DNA from 3 places in the Clostridiisalibacter paucivorans DSM 22131 genome. Region 3 is predicted to be linked to each of the others. Evidence: riboswitches for the same ligand, from Rfam matches in the RefSeq annotation. Region 3 holds a riboswitch; each other region holds the start of a gene.
The links. A riboswitch is a leader RNA that binds a small molecule or an ion and turns the genes downstream of it on or off. The one in region 3 is predicted to bind thiamine pyrophosphate.

Region 1: it holds a riboswitch for thiamine pyrophosphate, as region 3 does, so the genes downstream of both, thiW (energy coupling factor transporter S component ThiW) here and thiE (thiamine phosphate synthase) in region 3, are expected to answer to the same signal.
Region 2: it holds a riboswitch for thiamine pyrophosphate, as region 3 does, so the genes downstream of both, thiC (phosphomethylpyrimidine synthase ThiC) here and thiE (thiamine phosphate synthase) in region 3, are expected to answer to the same signal.

Annotation. Positions count from the first base shown of each region.
Region 1 is NZ_JHVL01000022.1:37,893-41,974, forward strand. It holds gene Q326_RS0108045 (hypothetical protein) at 1-160, shown strand, start outside; gene Q326_RS0108050 (CidA/LrgA family protein) at 315-668, shown strand; gene Q326_RS0108055 (LrgB family protein) at 665-1,363, shown strand; gene thiD (bifunctional hydroxymethylpyrimidine kinase/phosphomethylpyrimidine kinase) at 1,399-2,202, opposite strand; gene thiW (energy coupling factor transporter S component ThiW) at 2,216-2,707, opposite strand; TPP riboswitch at 2,788-2,898, opposite strand; gene Q326_RS0108070 (alanine/ornithine racemase family PLP-dependent enzyme) at 2,953-4,032, opposite strand.
Region 2 is NZ_JHVL01000032.1:4,941-9,022, reverse strand. It holds gene Q326_RS0109895 (hypothetical protein) at 1-178, shown strand, start outside; gene thiC (phosphomethylpyrimidine synthase ThiC) at 246-1,559, opposite strand; TPP riboswitch at 1,656-1,754, opposite strand; gene Q326_RS0109885 (transporter substrate-binding domain-containing protein) at 1,912-3,921, shown strand; gene Q326_RS0109880 (sigma-54-dependent transcriptional regulator) at 3,914-4,082, shown strand, end outside.
Region 3 is NZ_JHVL01000031.1:2,612-6,693, forward strand. It holds gene Q326_RS19080 (ABC transporter permease) at 1-1,027, opposite strand, end outside; gene Q326_RS0109695 (ABC transporter permease) at 1,042-1,962, opposite strand; TPP riboswitch at 2,433-2,538, shown strand; gene thiE (thiamine phosphate synthase) at 2,616-3,263, shown strand; gene thiM (hydroxyethylthiazole kinase) at 3,256-4,047, shown strand.

The sequences.
Region 1 (4,082 bases), on a different contig from region 3:
TACTAATATGTATAACAAATATGAGTTTCAAGGTATAAAGGTATTTATTCTAAAAACCTTAAAGACTAATAAAAAGATTGATATAAATCTTAAATATAATATACCCATTATAGGCCCTATATGGGATATAAAGGGTGTAAAACCAGAGCAATTGATATAATATTTAGACTTTAGTATCCCCATTACCTTTTGGGGAATTTTTATTTTCATTTTATTTAAATATAAATATGTATTCTGTTGATTTAGTCATACAAATTTGTTATTCTATTAAAAGAAATCTTAGAAAAGTTCATTATGTAAACTAGAGGTGAATCATGAATATATTATTACAATTTGGTATAATAGTGGGCATATGGCAGATAGGAGAGTTAATATCTTATTGGACCAATTTACCTATACCTGGAACTGTTTTAGGTATGATTATACTTTTTATTTTATTAAATACTAAAATTATTAAAATTGAAGATTTGAAAATTTCATCAGATTTTTTATTAAATAATCTAGCCTTCTTTTTTATACCTGCAGGCGTAGCATTGATAGGCTCAATAGGTGTCTTGAAGGATGCTTGGTTATCTCTTCTAATTATAACTTTACTGACTACATTTATAGTTATGGGAATTACAGGATTAATAGTAGAAAATATGATTAAATGGAGGAAGAACAAATGAGTCCCTTATTAGATAGTCCTGCTTTTGGTATATTACTTTCTATATTGACATTTCAATTGAGCTTATATATTTATAAAAAAACTAAAATTTCTCTATTTAACCCATTATTAATAAGTATATCATTAATAATTGCTTTATTAGTTGGATTTAATATACCCTTTGAAAAATTTAATAAAGGTGGCGAAATAATCTCTTTTTTCTTGGGCCCTGCCACAGTTATACTAGCTGTTCCATTATATAAACAGATGGAGTTACTAAAAAAGCATATTCATACGATTTTTATAGGTATATTTTCAGGAGTTATAGCTTCAATTATAAGTGTTATATCTTTAGCTATATTGTTTAAATTAGATAAAAGATTAGTGCTATCCCTAATACCAAAATCTATAACCACACCAGTGGGAATGGTATTGTCTGAAAATATAGGTGGTATCCCTTCAATAACTGTTATGCTTATTATAACTACTGGAATTACTGGTGCCATAATAGCACCCTTTGTATTTAAAATATTAAATATTCATAATGGTATCGCTCGTGGATTAGCTATGGGTACCGCATCTCATGCCCTTGGCACATCAAAGGCATTGGAGATGGGAGAAACTGAAGGAGCCATGAGCGGTCTTTCTATAGGTATTTCAGCTGTAATAACCGTTTTAATAGCTCCATTATTAATTAAGATATTTTCACTGATTTAATTATATGACCAGATTATATACTGAAAATAAAATATCTATTTAAGCATACCTGCCTTTTTATAAAGTGTATAAAAATGATTAGTAGGGCCTACTCCCTTTCCGATAGATAATGAATGCTCTATAGCTGTAGTTATGTATTCTTTAGCATTGAGTACAGACTTTTCTATCCCATAACCCTTAGCTAGATTAGATGCTATAGCTGCTGACAATGTGCACCCAGTACCATGGGTGTTTTTAGTATTTATCCTCTTCGCATTAAAATATTTAAATTCGCTACCATTAAATAATACATCTATTGCCTCACCATCTAGATGTCCTCCTTTAATTAAAACATTTTTAGTGCCCATATTATATATCTTCTTAGCAGCTAATTCCATATCCTCTAGCCGTTGAATCTTAAGTTTTGTTATGACTTCTGCTTCAGGTATATTGGGAGTTATTATAGTAGCCAATGGCAATAACTTATCTATCAAAGTATTTTCCGCTTCCGTCTTTAACAGATGAAATCCACTTTTGGACACCATAACTGGATCTAAAACTATATTTTTAGGATTATAATATTTCAAACCATCTGCTATAGTCTCTATGGTCTCTATTTGAGATACCATACCTATCTTTAATCCATCTACTGATATGTCCTCAAAAATTGCCTTTATCTGCTCCTTTATAATATCAGGAGTGATATCTTGTACTGCAAATACCCCTTGGGTGTTCTGAGCTGTAACTGCAGTTATTATACTCATTCCAAATGTGCCATGGGCAGAAAATGTTTTTAAATCTGCCTGTATCCCTGCCCCACCACTACTATCTGAACCTGCTATAGTAAGTACCTTTTTCATGCTTACTACCTCCCTATCCATTGATTTTAGTTATAGCTTTATTAGTATCTATTATTTTAAGTACCATATATCCTATAATACTCCCTCCAATAGTACTTACCATAAAGGGAGTTACAAAAAATAGTGCTGCTACTTCTTTACCCAGTATAAATTTTGCTATAGGAAATGCTAATATCCCGCCTATTATGCCTGTTCCTAATATTTCTCCCATAACAGCGTATGCCCTTTCTCCTTTAATCATATAAGTTATACCAGCAATAAATGCTCCTATCATACTACCTGGAAAAGCCAAAAGGGAACCTGTACCAAGTATATTTCTTAAAACTGATATTAAAAAAGCATTGGCCAATGCATACCATGGTCCCAATAATACTGCTGATACTACATTTATGGTATGCTGGACTGGAAAGCATTTAGCTATTCCAACTGGTATATAAATAATATGTCCTGTAATAGTTCCCATAGCTACCAATAATGATGATAGTGTAATCTTTTTTATATCCATATAAACCCCCTAATTTTTATGTACTAAGGGCATATAAAAAAAGACACAAATCTCAAACCATGAGGATTTATGCCTATAAATAACATAAGTTTTCACTTCCCTACGCTGGCATTATCCAGATCAGGTTAAGGGTCAAAGACTTTTTTGGGTCTCTATCTCAGCTGGCCTTTCCAGCCCCCCTAGCACATAAATTATTCTTTTATAATTAGATGATATCACAATAATTTTCCATATTCAACCTTTTGTCAACCTACTATTGACCTATTTACATACTTTGATGTCATAAGGCTTAACATAGCACTATAAAACACATCAAATTCTACTATATCTCCTACATTTACATCGTATTTTGCGTTGGAAATATTCAATAACAAATGGTCACTACTCCCTCCCATTATCTCTATATCTTCGTCTACAGGAGTAAGGGCTTCAATCCTACAATCTTGTTTCCCCACTGCTACTATAGCCCTCTTTATATTTCCCATATCCTTATGATTAGGTATATTTCCAAAGGCATCTCTACCTATCTTGCCTATAGGTACAGATGGTTTCGTTTTAACCTCTATCACTTGAGCCTTTAATTTTACAGTATCTTGTATGGTTCCAGGTACTATTCTAAAATTCGTCGTATCTCTTCCCAGAAGGATTGCCTCACCTATTCTAAATTGTGTGATACCTTTTGCAATTTCACCTTTCTCTAGAATATCCAATGTCAAAGTACTTCCTCCAGATATAGTTTCTATATTAAGTCCATACTCTTTTTCTATATCATTAGCTAGGTCTACAAGTATTTTAGTATTTTCATATGTGGGAAGTACCCCTCCATAACATCCTACATTAGCTCCTAAACCTTCTAATTTTATATTAGGTAGTTTTATTATCTCACCCACTATATCTAGTACTTTATCGGGCCAAACACCCTCTCTTAAATCACCAACATCTACCATTAATATGACATTATGGATCTTGTTCTGCATCTTTGCTGACTCAGATATAGCTTTTATAGTATCTAATTCTGAATTTAAACTACCAAGTGTATATTTAACCAGATCATCTATCTCGCATAGCATGGGAATCCTTATAAGATACATCTGGGCATTTATGCCATATTCTACCATATTCACTATATTCTGAATTCTTGAATCACCAATTTTCCTTATACCACCTTCCACCATTGCCTCGACCAATTGAGGCATAGCACATATGCCCTTACTTATTCCCATGATCTCAATACCCTTTTTACCACAATAATCCACAACATATTCTGTGTTTTCTCTTATTTTTCCTATATTTATTTCTATCCTTGGATAAATAATTTTTCCCAATATCCCTCATCTCCTTTTTGGTTTTTAACTATCCCCTTATAAAAATTATA
Region 2 (4,082 bases), on a different contig from region 3:
ATTGTCAGCAATTAGAGAGATGCTTAAAGAAGAATTATATCCAATCAAAAGTGAAATAGGCGCCGTGAAAAATGAAATAAATGGCATAAAAAATAAAATAGGTGGCATTAAAAGTGGAGAAGTATGTACAGGGTCGAAGAGGCTACAGCTAGTAATTGGGCAGAGATTGCAAGATTAAAACAAGCAAAATAATTTGTCAATAGAAAAGAGACTTGGGATATAAAACTATATCCCAAGTCTTTTTTCTAATCATCTTCTCTCAAAATATTTAAATCTTTTCCTTCTTTTATTTTATTCATATTTCTCATTGAACACATTTTTCCACACATAGTACAACTATCTTCATGTAGTGGCATGGATTCCATTCTATATTTTTTAGGTTTTTCAGAATCTATAGCTAATTTGAACATTGTATCCCAGTCCAATTCTTGTCTTGCTTTACTCATATCATAGTCCCATTGTCTTGCACCGTTTACATTTTTGGCAATGTCTGCAGTATGAGCAGCAATTTTTGTAGCAATAATACCTTCTTTCATATCATCAAGTGTAGGTAATCTAAGATGCTCTGCTGGTGTAACATAACATAGAAAGTCAGCTCCAGTACTAGCTGCAATTGCTCCACCAATTGCACTGGTTATGTGGTCATATCCAGGGGCAATGTCGGTAACTATTGGACCTAATACATAAAAAGGTGCTCCATGACAAAGTTTTTTCTCTAGAATCATATTTGATTTTATTTCATCTATAGCCAGATGTCCTGGACCTTCTATCATGACTTGCACATTTTTTTCCCAAGCCCTTAAAGTGAGTTCACCCAATATCATCAATTCTTTTACTTGGCTTGCATCGGTGGAATCATTTATACTACCAGGTCTACATGCATCACCTAAACTTAATGTTACATCATATTTGGCACAGATATCTAACATTTCATCGTAGTATTCAAAGAATGGATTTTCCTTATTATTTAATTCCATCCATGCGTACATCAATGATCCACCTCTAGAGACTATATTAGTAAGTCTAGGATTTCTTTTGAAGACCTTAGCAGTTTCTCTATTCATTCCTGCATGGACAGTGATAAAATCTACACCATCTTTGGCATGTCTTTCCACAACCTTTAGAAATTCTTCTGAGGTTATATCACTGAGTTCCTTATCATAAAATCCCACAGCATCATATACAGGTACAGTTCCTACAACAGCTGTAGACATATCAACTAGCTTTTGTCTAAACTCCTGGGTCTTACCATATGAACTTAAATCCATTATTGCTTCTGCATTCATGTCTAATGCTACTTTTACCTTTTCCATCTCTGCATCTACATTGTAACAATCTTTAGAAATTCCTAGATTCACATTTATCTTTGTCTTCAATCCTTCCCCTATACCTTCGGCATCTAAAGATTTATGATTTTTATTTGCTGGTATAACTACTTTTCCATCGGCAACTAATTTCATTAGCTTTTGAGTATCAATTTTTTCTTTTTGTGCCACTACTTCCATTTCTTTAGTTATAATACCCTTTTTAGCAGCATCCATTTGAGTTGTATAATTCATTATGTACTTCCCCCTTATATTTTATAAAATTTTTGTAATTTATATTTTGATATAAAAATTAAAAAAGCTTACCACAAAGGTAAGCTTTCTATCAAAATATAAGATAAACAGCTTCCCTACGTTAGTACTAACTAATTCAGGTTCAAAGGGTCAGGAATTTTCCTTCTCAGCTAAAAAGCTCCCCTAGCTACTACTATTAAATTATATATACATTATAATCTTTTATCCTATTTTTGTAAAGTAACATTGAGAGGCATGGATATATCAAACTATTCTGAAATATGAATATATGATATAATATAACTAGCCTAAATAGCCATATTTCAATAATTTAAAAGGACAATGATCTATTATGAAAAAAAGAGCTGCTATTTATTTATTGATATTATTTTTAATTATGATTGTGTTATTTAACCAGCTAACAAAAATAAAATATGATTTAAATTTATATGAATACTATATTCAGTCTAAGCCAATAACAGAAAATGAGTTTAAAATTATTGAAGACAGGGGTACGATTATTTTTACTTCTGATGAAAATGCCCCACCTCTCTCATATATAGAGGAAGAAAATAATCAATACAGGGGTTTAGTAATTGATTATGCATCAGCTCTTTCTGTAGAGATGGGAGCAGATATTATTTTTAAACCATCGGTATGGGAAAATGCATTAAATGGTTTAAAAAATGGGGAAGCAGATATTGTCGATATATTTGTTAGTGATGAGAGAAAGTTAGCATATAGTTTTTCAAAACCGATTTATCAGCTTAAAGGTGTAGTATTGGTAGCTAGTAAGAATAATTCCATAGAAGAGATTTCTGATTTATTTGGACATACAGTTGCTATACAAAGAGGAGATTATGCTAGAGAGCATATTGATAAACATTTTCCTCAAATAAATTACATATTAACTGATGATATTGAAGAGTCTATTTTTTTATTAAGAAAGGGTATTGTCAATGGAGTAATAGGAGACGAGCCTGTAATTAATTATTTTGTACTTAAAATGAATCTAAAAGATGAAACACATTTAATCTATCCATACATATATGAGCAAGACGTAGTTTTAGCTGTTAGAAAGGCGGATTCACATCTATTAAATATCTTCAATAAGGCTATATTAAATTTAAAGAAGATAGATTATGTTACCAAAATACAACAGAGATGGTTTGGAATTTCTACCCCAATTGAAAAAACCATATTGACAGATAATATGTTCATAGGGGGTATATTATTTATTGTAATAGTAGCTGCTATTGTATTAGTTATGTTAATTTTAATTGAGATATTAAAGGAAGAGATTAGTAGTAGAAATAGTGAGATTAGAAAGAGTAAAGAAGAGCTGGAAACTACATTTAATGCTTTAAATCAATTAGTTGTAGTTTTAGATGAATATGGAATCATATTGAATTGTAATAAGCCCTTTTTAAAATTAATCGGTTCCGACAAGTCAAAGGTAATAGGTACCCACTATTTAACATTTCCAATACTTAATTTAATAGAACAGGAAATCAATACTTTTTTTAATAAGGATAATGATATTAAAAATATGGAGATTCCTATGGATAATAGGACTTATAGCTTTAGTGTGTTTTCTATGGATTTTGTTACTGATAATACATATAAACTGTTAATTGTGATAGAAGATATAACTGATTTTAGAATAATAGAGGGCAGATTGGCACAAAGAAATAAGATGGAGGCAATTGGTCAACTGGCGGCAGGGGTAGCCCATGAGATAAGAAATCCCCTTGGGTTAATACATACATATGGTTATTTAATGAAAGAGAATAATTTAAATCAAGAAGATATTAAATCATTGGAAATAATTGAAGAATCAGTGGGTAGGATTGATCATATCATAACAAATCTATTGAATTTTTCTAGGTTGACAGATGATTATGAACAGAAAATATTTATAAAGGATATGATTATAAATATTGTTGAATTGGAGCAGATTCAATTAGAGATAGGAAGTATAAAGTTTGATGTTAAATGTGATGAGTTATTAACGATACATTCAAATAGAGAATCATTAAAGCATATATTAATTAACACAATTGAAAATGCTATACATGCTATTGAACAGGATGGAGTAATAGAAATAATTTGTTACCCAAAAGATAATGGTGTTAATATCATAATTAAAGATAATGGTATTGGTATAAATGAAGAAAATCTTAAGAATATATTCAATCCATTTTTTACTACAAAACAAAATAAAGATGGAACAGGATTAGGGCTTTATGTAGTTTATAATGAAGTTCAAAAATTAGGGGGTGAAATCCAAGTAGAAAGTAGTATTGGCTTAGGAACTACATTTACTATTTATTTACCAGAGAGGATGAAAATAGATGGCTAAAGATTTTACTATTTTAGTAGTAGATGATGAAGTTCGCTATCAAGAGGTCTATAAAATTTTATTAACAAAAAAGGGATACAATGTGAAGTCTTGTAGTTCTGGAGAAGAGGCAATGAAATTATTAGAACATGAAGAAATTGATCTTGTATTAACAGATTTGA
Region 3 (4,082 bases):
CACCAAGTCCTATAAAACTCAAAAATGATTCAGTAAATATAGCGTTAGGTATCATCATAGTAAGGGAAACAACAACTGGTCCCAATGTATTTGGAATAAGATGTCTAGTAAGGATTCTCCATGTACTTGCACCTAATGTTCTAGCCGCCAAAACAAACTCCTGTCCCTTTAGGCTCAGCACTTGCCCCCTAACTATACGGGCCATCCTAACCCAATATACCAGACCCATAGTTAAAATTATAGTTTTAAGTCCCGGTCCTATAACAACCATCAATAAAATTACATATAGTATCAATGGTACAGTATTTATAATATCAACAATACGCATCATAATATTGTCTACTCTTCCACCAAAATATCCTGATATTCCTCCATAAAAAACTCCTATAAAGAAATTAACCAATGTAGCAACTACTGCAACAGCCAAAGATATTCTAGCTCCGTAAAGTACCCTCACAAATAGATCTCTACCATGAGAATCACTACCAAGCCAGTATGTCTTATTGAAGACCTTCTTAGCAGGTTCTACAACATTCCCATCTACTTTTAATTCATAATCTTTAGTTATCTCTGGATTTTTAAGTCTTTCCCTTGCTAAACTATAATCAAGAACAACCTCTTTCCCATCTATATTGTAAGTTCTATATAATTTAGCCATATTATCTTCTTCGGGATCTAATTTAGCTATAAGCTCTCCATTACCACTTACTTCATAGAGCATATATTCATTGTGTATATATACAAATTTATCCTCTGAGATTTTATATATTTGGAATCTATGAGGTATATTTGCCATATCTAACCTTTGTTCTTCATATCCATATTTAGAAAACATGGGACCGAATACAGCCATCATTAAAATAATTATAACAGCAATTAATCCTATCATAGCCAGTTTATTTTTCTTAAGCCTTCTCCATGCATCTTGCCAATAAGTAAGACTAGGTCTTACTATTTTTTCTTTTTCTTTTTCTTCCTTAGGAACCCGCTGCCACAAGTCCTTTGGTATTTCCTTAATCTCAGCCATGAACTAAACCTCCTTTAATCATCAAATTTGATTCTTGGGTCTATTAGAACATATATAACATCTACTAATAATATCATAAGTATTAAAAATGCAGCGTAGAATATTGTTACTCCCATTATTACTGTATAATCTCTGTTTGTAACACTTTCAACAAAATATTTACCCATTCCAGGTATCGCAAATATCCTTTCAACAACAAAGGATCCAGTAAGTATTGCTGCAATCATAGGTCCCAAGTAAGTAACCACTGGTATTAATGCATTTTTAAGGGCATGTTTACCTATAACTACAAACTCTGATAACCCTTTCGCCCTTGCTGTTCTTATATAATCCTGTCTCATAACTTCTAGCATAGAAGACCTAACCAATCTAGCAACAAATGCCAATGAAAATCCACCTAGCGCAATCACAGGTCCAATATAATATTTAGGGCCTTCTAATCCATGGGAAGGTAATATTCCTAGTTTGGAACTAAATATATATATTATAAGTGTGGCCATTACGAAACTTGGAATTGTAACTCCCAATGTTGCTACAATTGTAACCACATAATCCTGCCATTTATTTTGTTTCAATGCAGAAATAATGCCCAGGGGTATTCCTAAAATAATTATCCCCAATACAGACAATCCTCCAATCTTAGCCGACACAGGTAACCCCTTCCATATAAGGTCTGTAACTTGAACTCCTTGTTTTTGGAATGAAGGTCCAAAATCCAGTGTTAGAACTCCCTTCAAATAATCAATATACTGCATATATACAGGCTGATCAATCTTATACTTTTTCTCTAAAGCCTCAATTACAGCTGGTGGTAAAGGTTTCTCCCTAGTAAATGGTCCACCAGGAATAGCATGCATTAAAAAGAAAGTAATAGTTATAACTATAAATAAAGTAAGTATCATAGAAATAAGTCTTTTGGTTAAAAATCTACCCATAACATACACTCCTTTCACATAAATTAAAATAAAATAAAAATTTTAAAATAAATTCTTTTTGTAATACTTTATTGAGACTTTAATATTTAATCAGCTCTTTGAATAAATAACTAGGATTGGTTAAAAAGAAAGAGTGGGTTTTGAATCTTGTAATTGTAAGACAATTTTGAAGGTTCTTCTCCTCTTTAAAAGCTATATTAAAATACTAGCACAATATGTTTTTTTACTCAATGAATTTTTAACTCTCTCAACTTTAAATATTTGTAACATTTCCCTCAAGTCTTTAATTTACTAAAGTGTAGCCTTCTTAGATACGCACACAGTTGTTTATATAGTTAGAACATATTTTTTAAATTTTTGTAATAATATTCACTTTGTAAATATATACCATGTATTTTTTTACATGATTTAGAAGTTTTTTTGATTTTAAAATATCTTTATGATAGAATATTTTAAAATCAATATAAGATTATATACTCTAGGGGTGCTTTTTAAAGCTGAGAGAGAAATTGTGTTTCTCAACCCTTTAAACCTGAACTGGTTAATCCCAGCGTAGGAAAGAGTTTTATTTAAAAATTATTTTAAGTGAAGCGTAGTCCTACATTTGGACTACGCTTTAATTTCATCTATTTATAAATTTAGGGGGAATATTTATGATTAAAAATTGGCATGTGTATTTGGTTACAGAAGAAAAATTTTCATCTAAAAGCACTATAGAAGTAGTAAAAGAAGCCATAAAAGGAGGGGTAGATGTAATACAACTAAGGGACAAAAATTTAAATATGCGTGAAAGATATGAAATTGGAAAAGCAATAAAAAAATTGGCCCACGATGCAGGAGTAGACTTTATAGTTAACAATGATGTAGACTTGGCCATGGCCTTAGATGCCGATGGTATACATATTGGTCAAGAGGATCTACCCATTGAAGTAGTTAGAAAGCTTATGGGTAAAGACAAGATAATTGGTGTTTCTGTTTCTAATTTAGAAGAAATATATGAAGCTCAAGAAAAAGGTGCAGATTATATAGGTGTGGGTGCTATTTTTGATACCAACTCCAAAGATGTAAAAAAAGAAAATTCCAATCTAGGATTAAACATGCTCCGTATGGCAAAAGAAAAAGGCAGACTACCTATTATAGCAATAGGAGGCATAAATCATGATAACGCAGGCAAAGTTATAACATCAGGAGCCGATTGTATATCAGTAATAAGTGCCATCGCCTCTTCAAGAGATATAGAAAAGTCAACTGCACTTTTAAAAGAAATAATCATAAAATCAAAGGAGTATAAAAATGAATGATCTTATCTATAAAATCAGAAAAGAAAAACCTCTAATTCATCACATAACCAATGAAGTTACCACAAATGATTTAGCTAATATCACATTATATTGGGGTGGACTTCCGGTAATGGCAAATTATAAAGAAGAAGTAGAAGAAATGGTTTCTATGTCTCAAGGACTATTACTCAATATAGGAATATTACATCCCGACCAAGTAGAAGCCATGATAAGGGCTGGAAAAAAAGCCAACCAACTTAACATTCCCGTAATTCTAGACCCTGTAGGGGTTGGTGCCACCAAACTAAGAACAAAAACAGCAAAACGGATTCTCAATGAGATACATGTATCAGCTATAAAAGGTAACCAAGGTGAAATAGTTACCCTTGCAGGTGAAGAAGGCAATATGAAAGGTGTAGAGTCTATAGGTGAATATAGAGATATCATTCCCCTTAGCAAGAAATTGGCATTAAATTATGACACAATTGTAGTTATATCTGGTAAGGAAGATATTATTACCGATGGTAAATTTGTATATAAAGTATTCAATGGACATCCATTTATGGGAAATGTAGTGGGAACTGGATGTATGCTGGGTAGTACCTTAGCTTGTTTTTTAGCTGTATCAAGTGATCCATTAAAAGGGGCTGTCTATGGAGTTACGTCTTATTGTATAGCAGGAGAAATAGCTGCAAAGGGAGTAAATGGTCCTGCAAGTTATAAGATATCCTTTTTAGATACCATATATAATCTAGATGATAAGACAGTTTCTTTAAAAGAAAAGATAGAACAAGTTGGTAGTTAGTAGTTCATAGTCCGTAGTCAGAGAACCCAAATCAT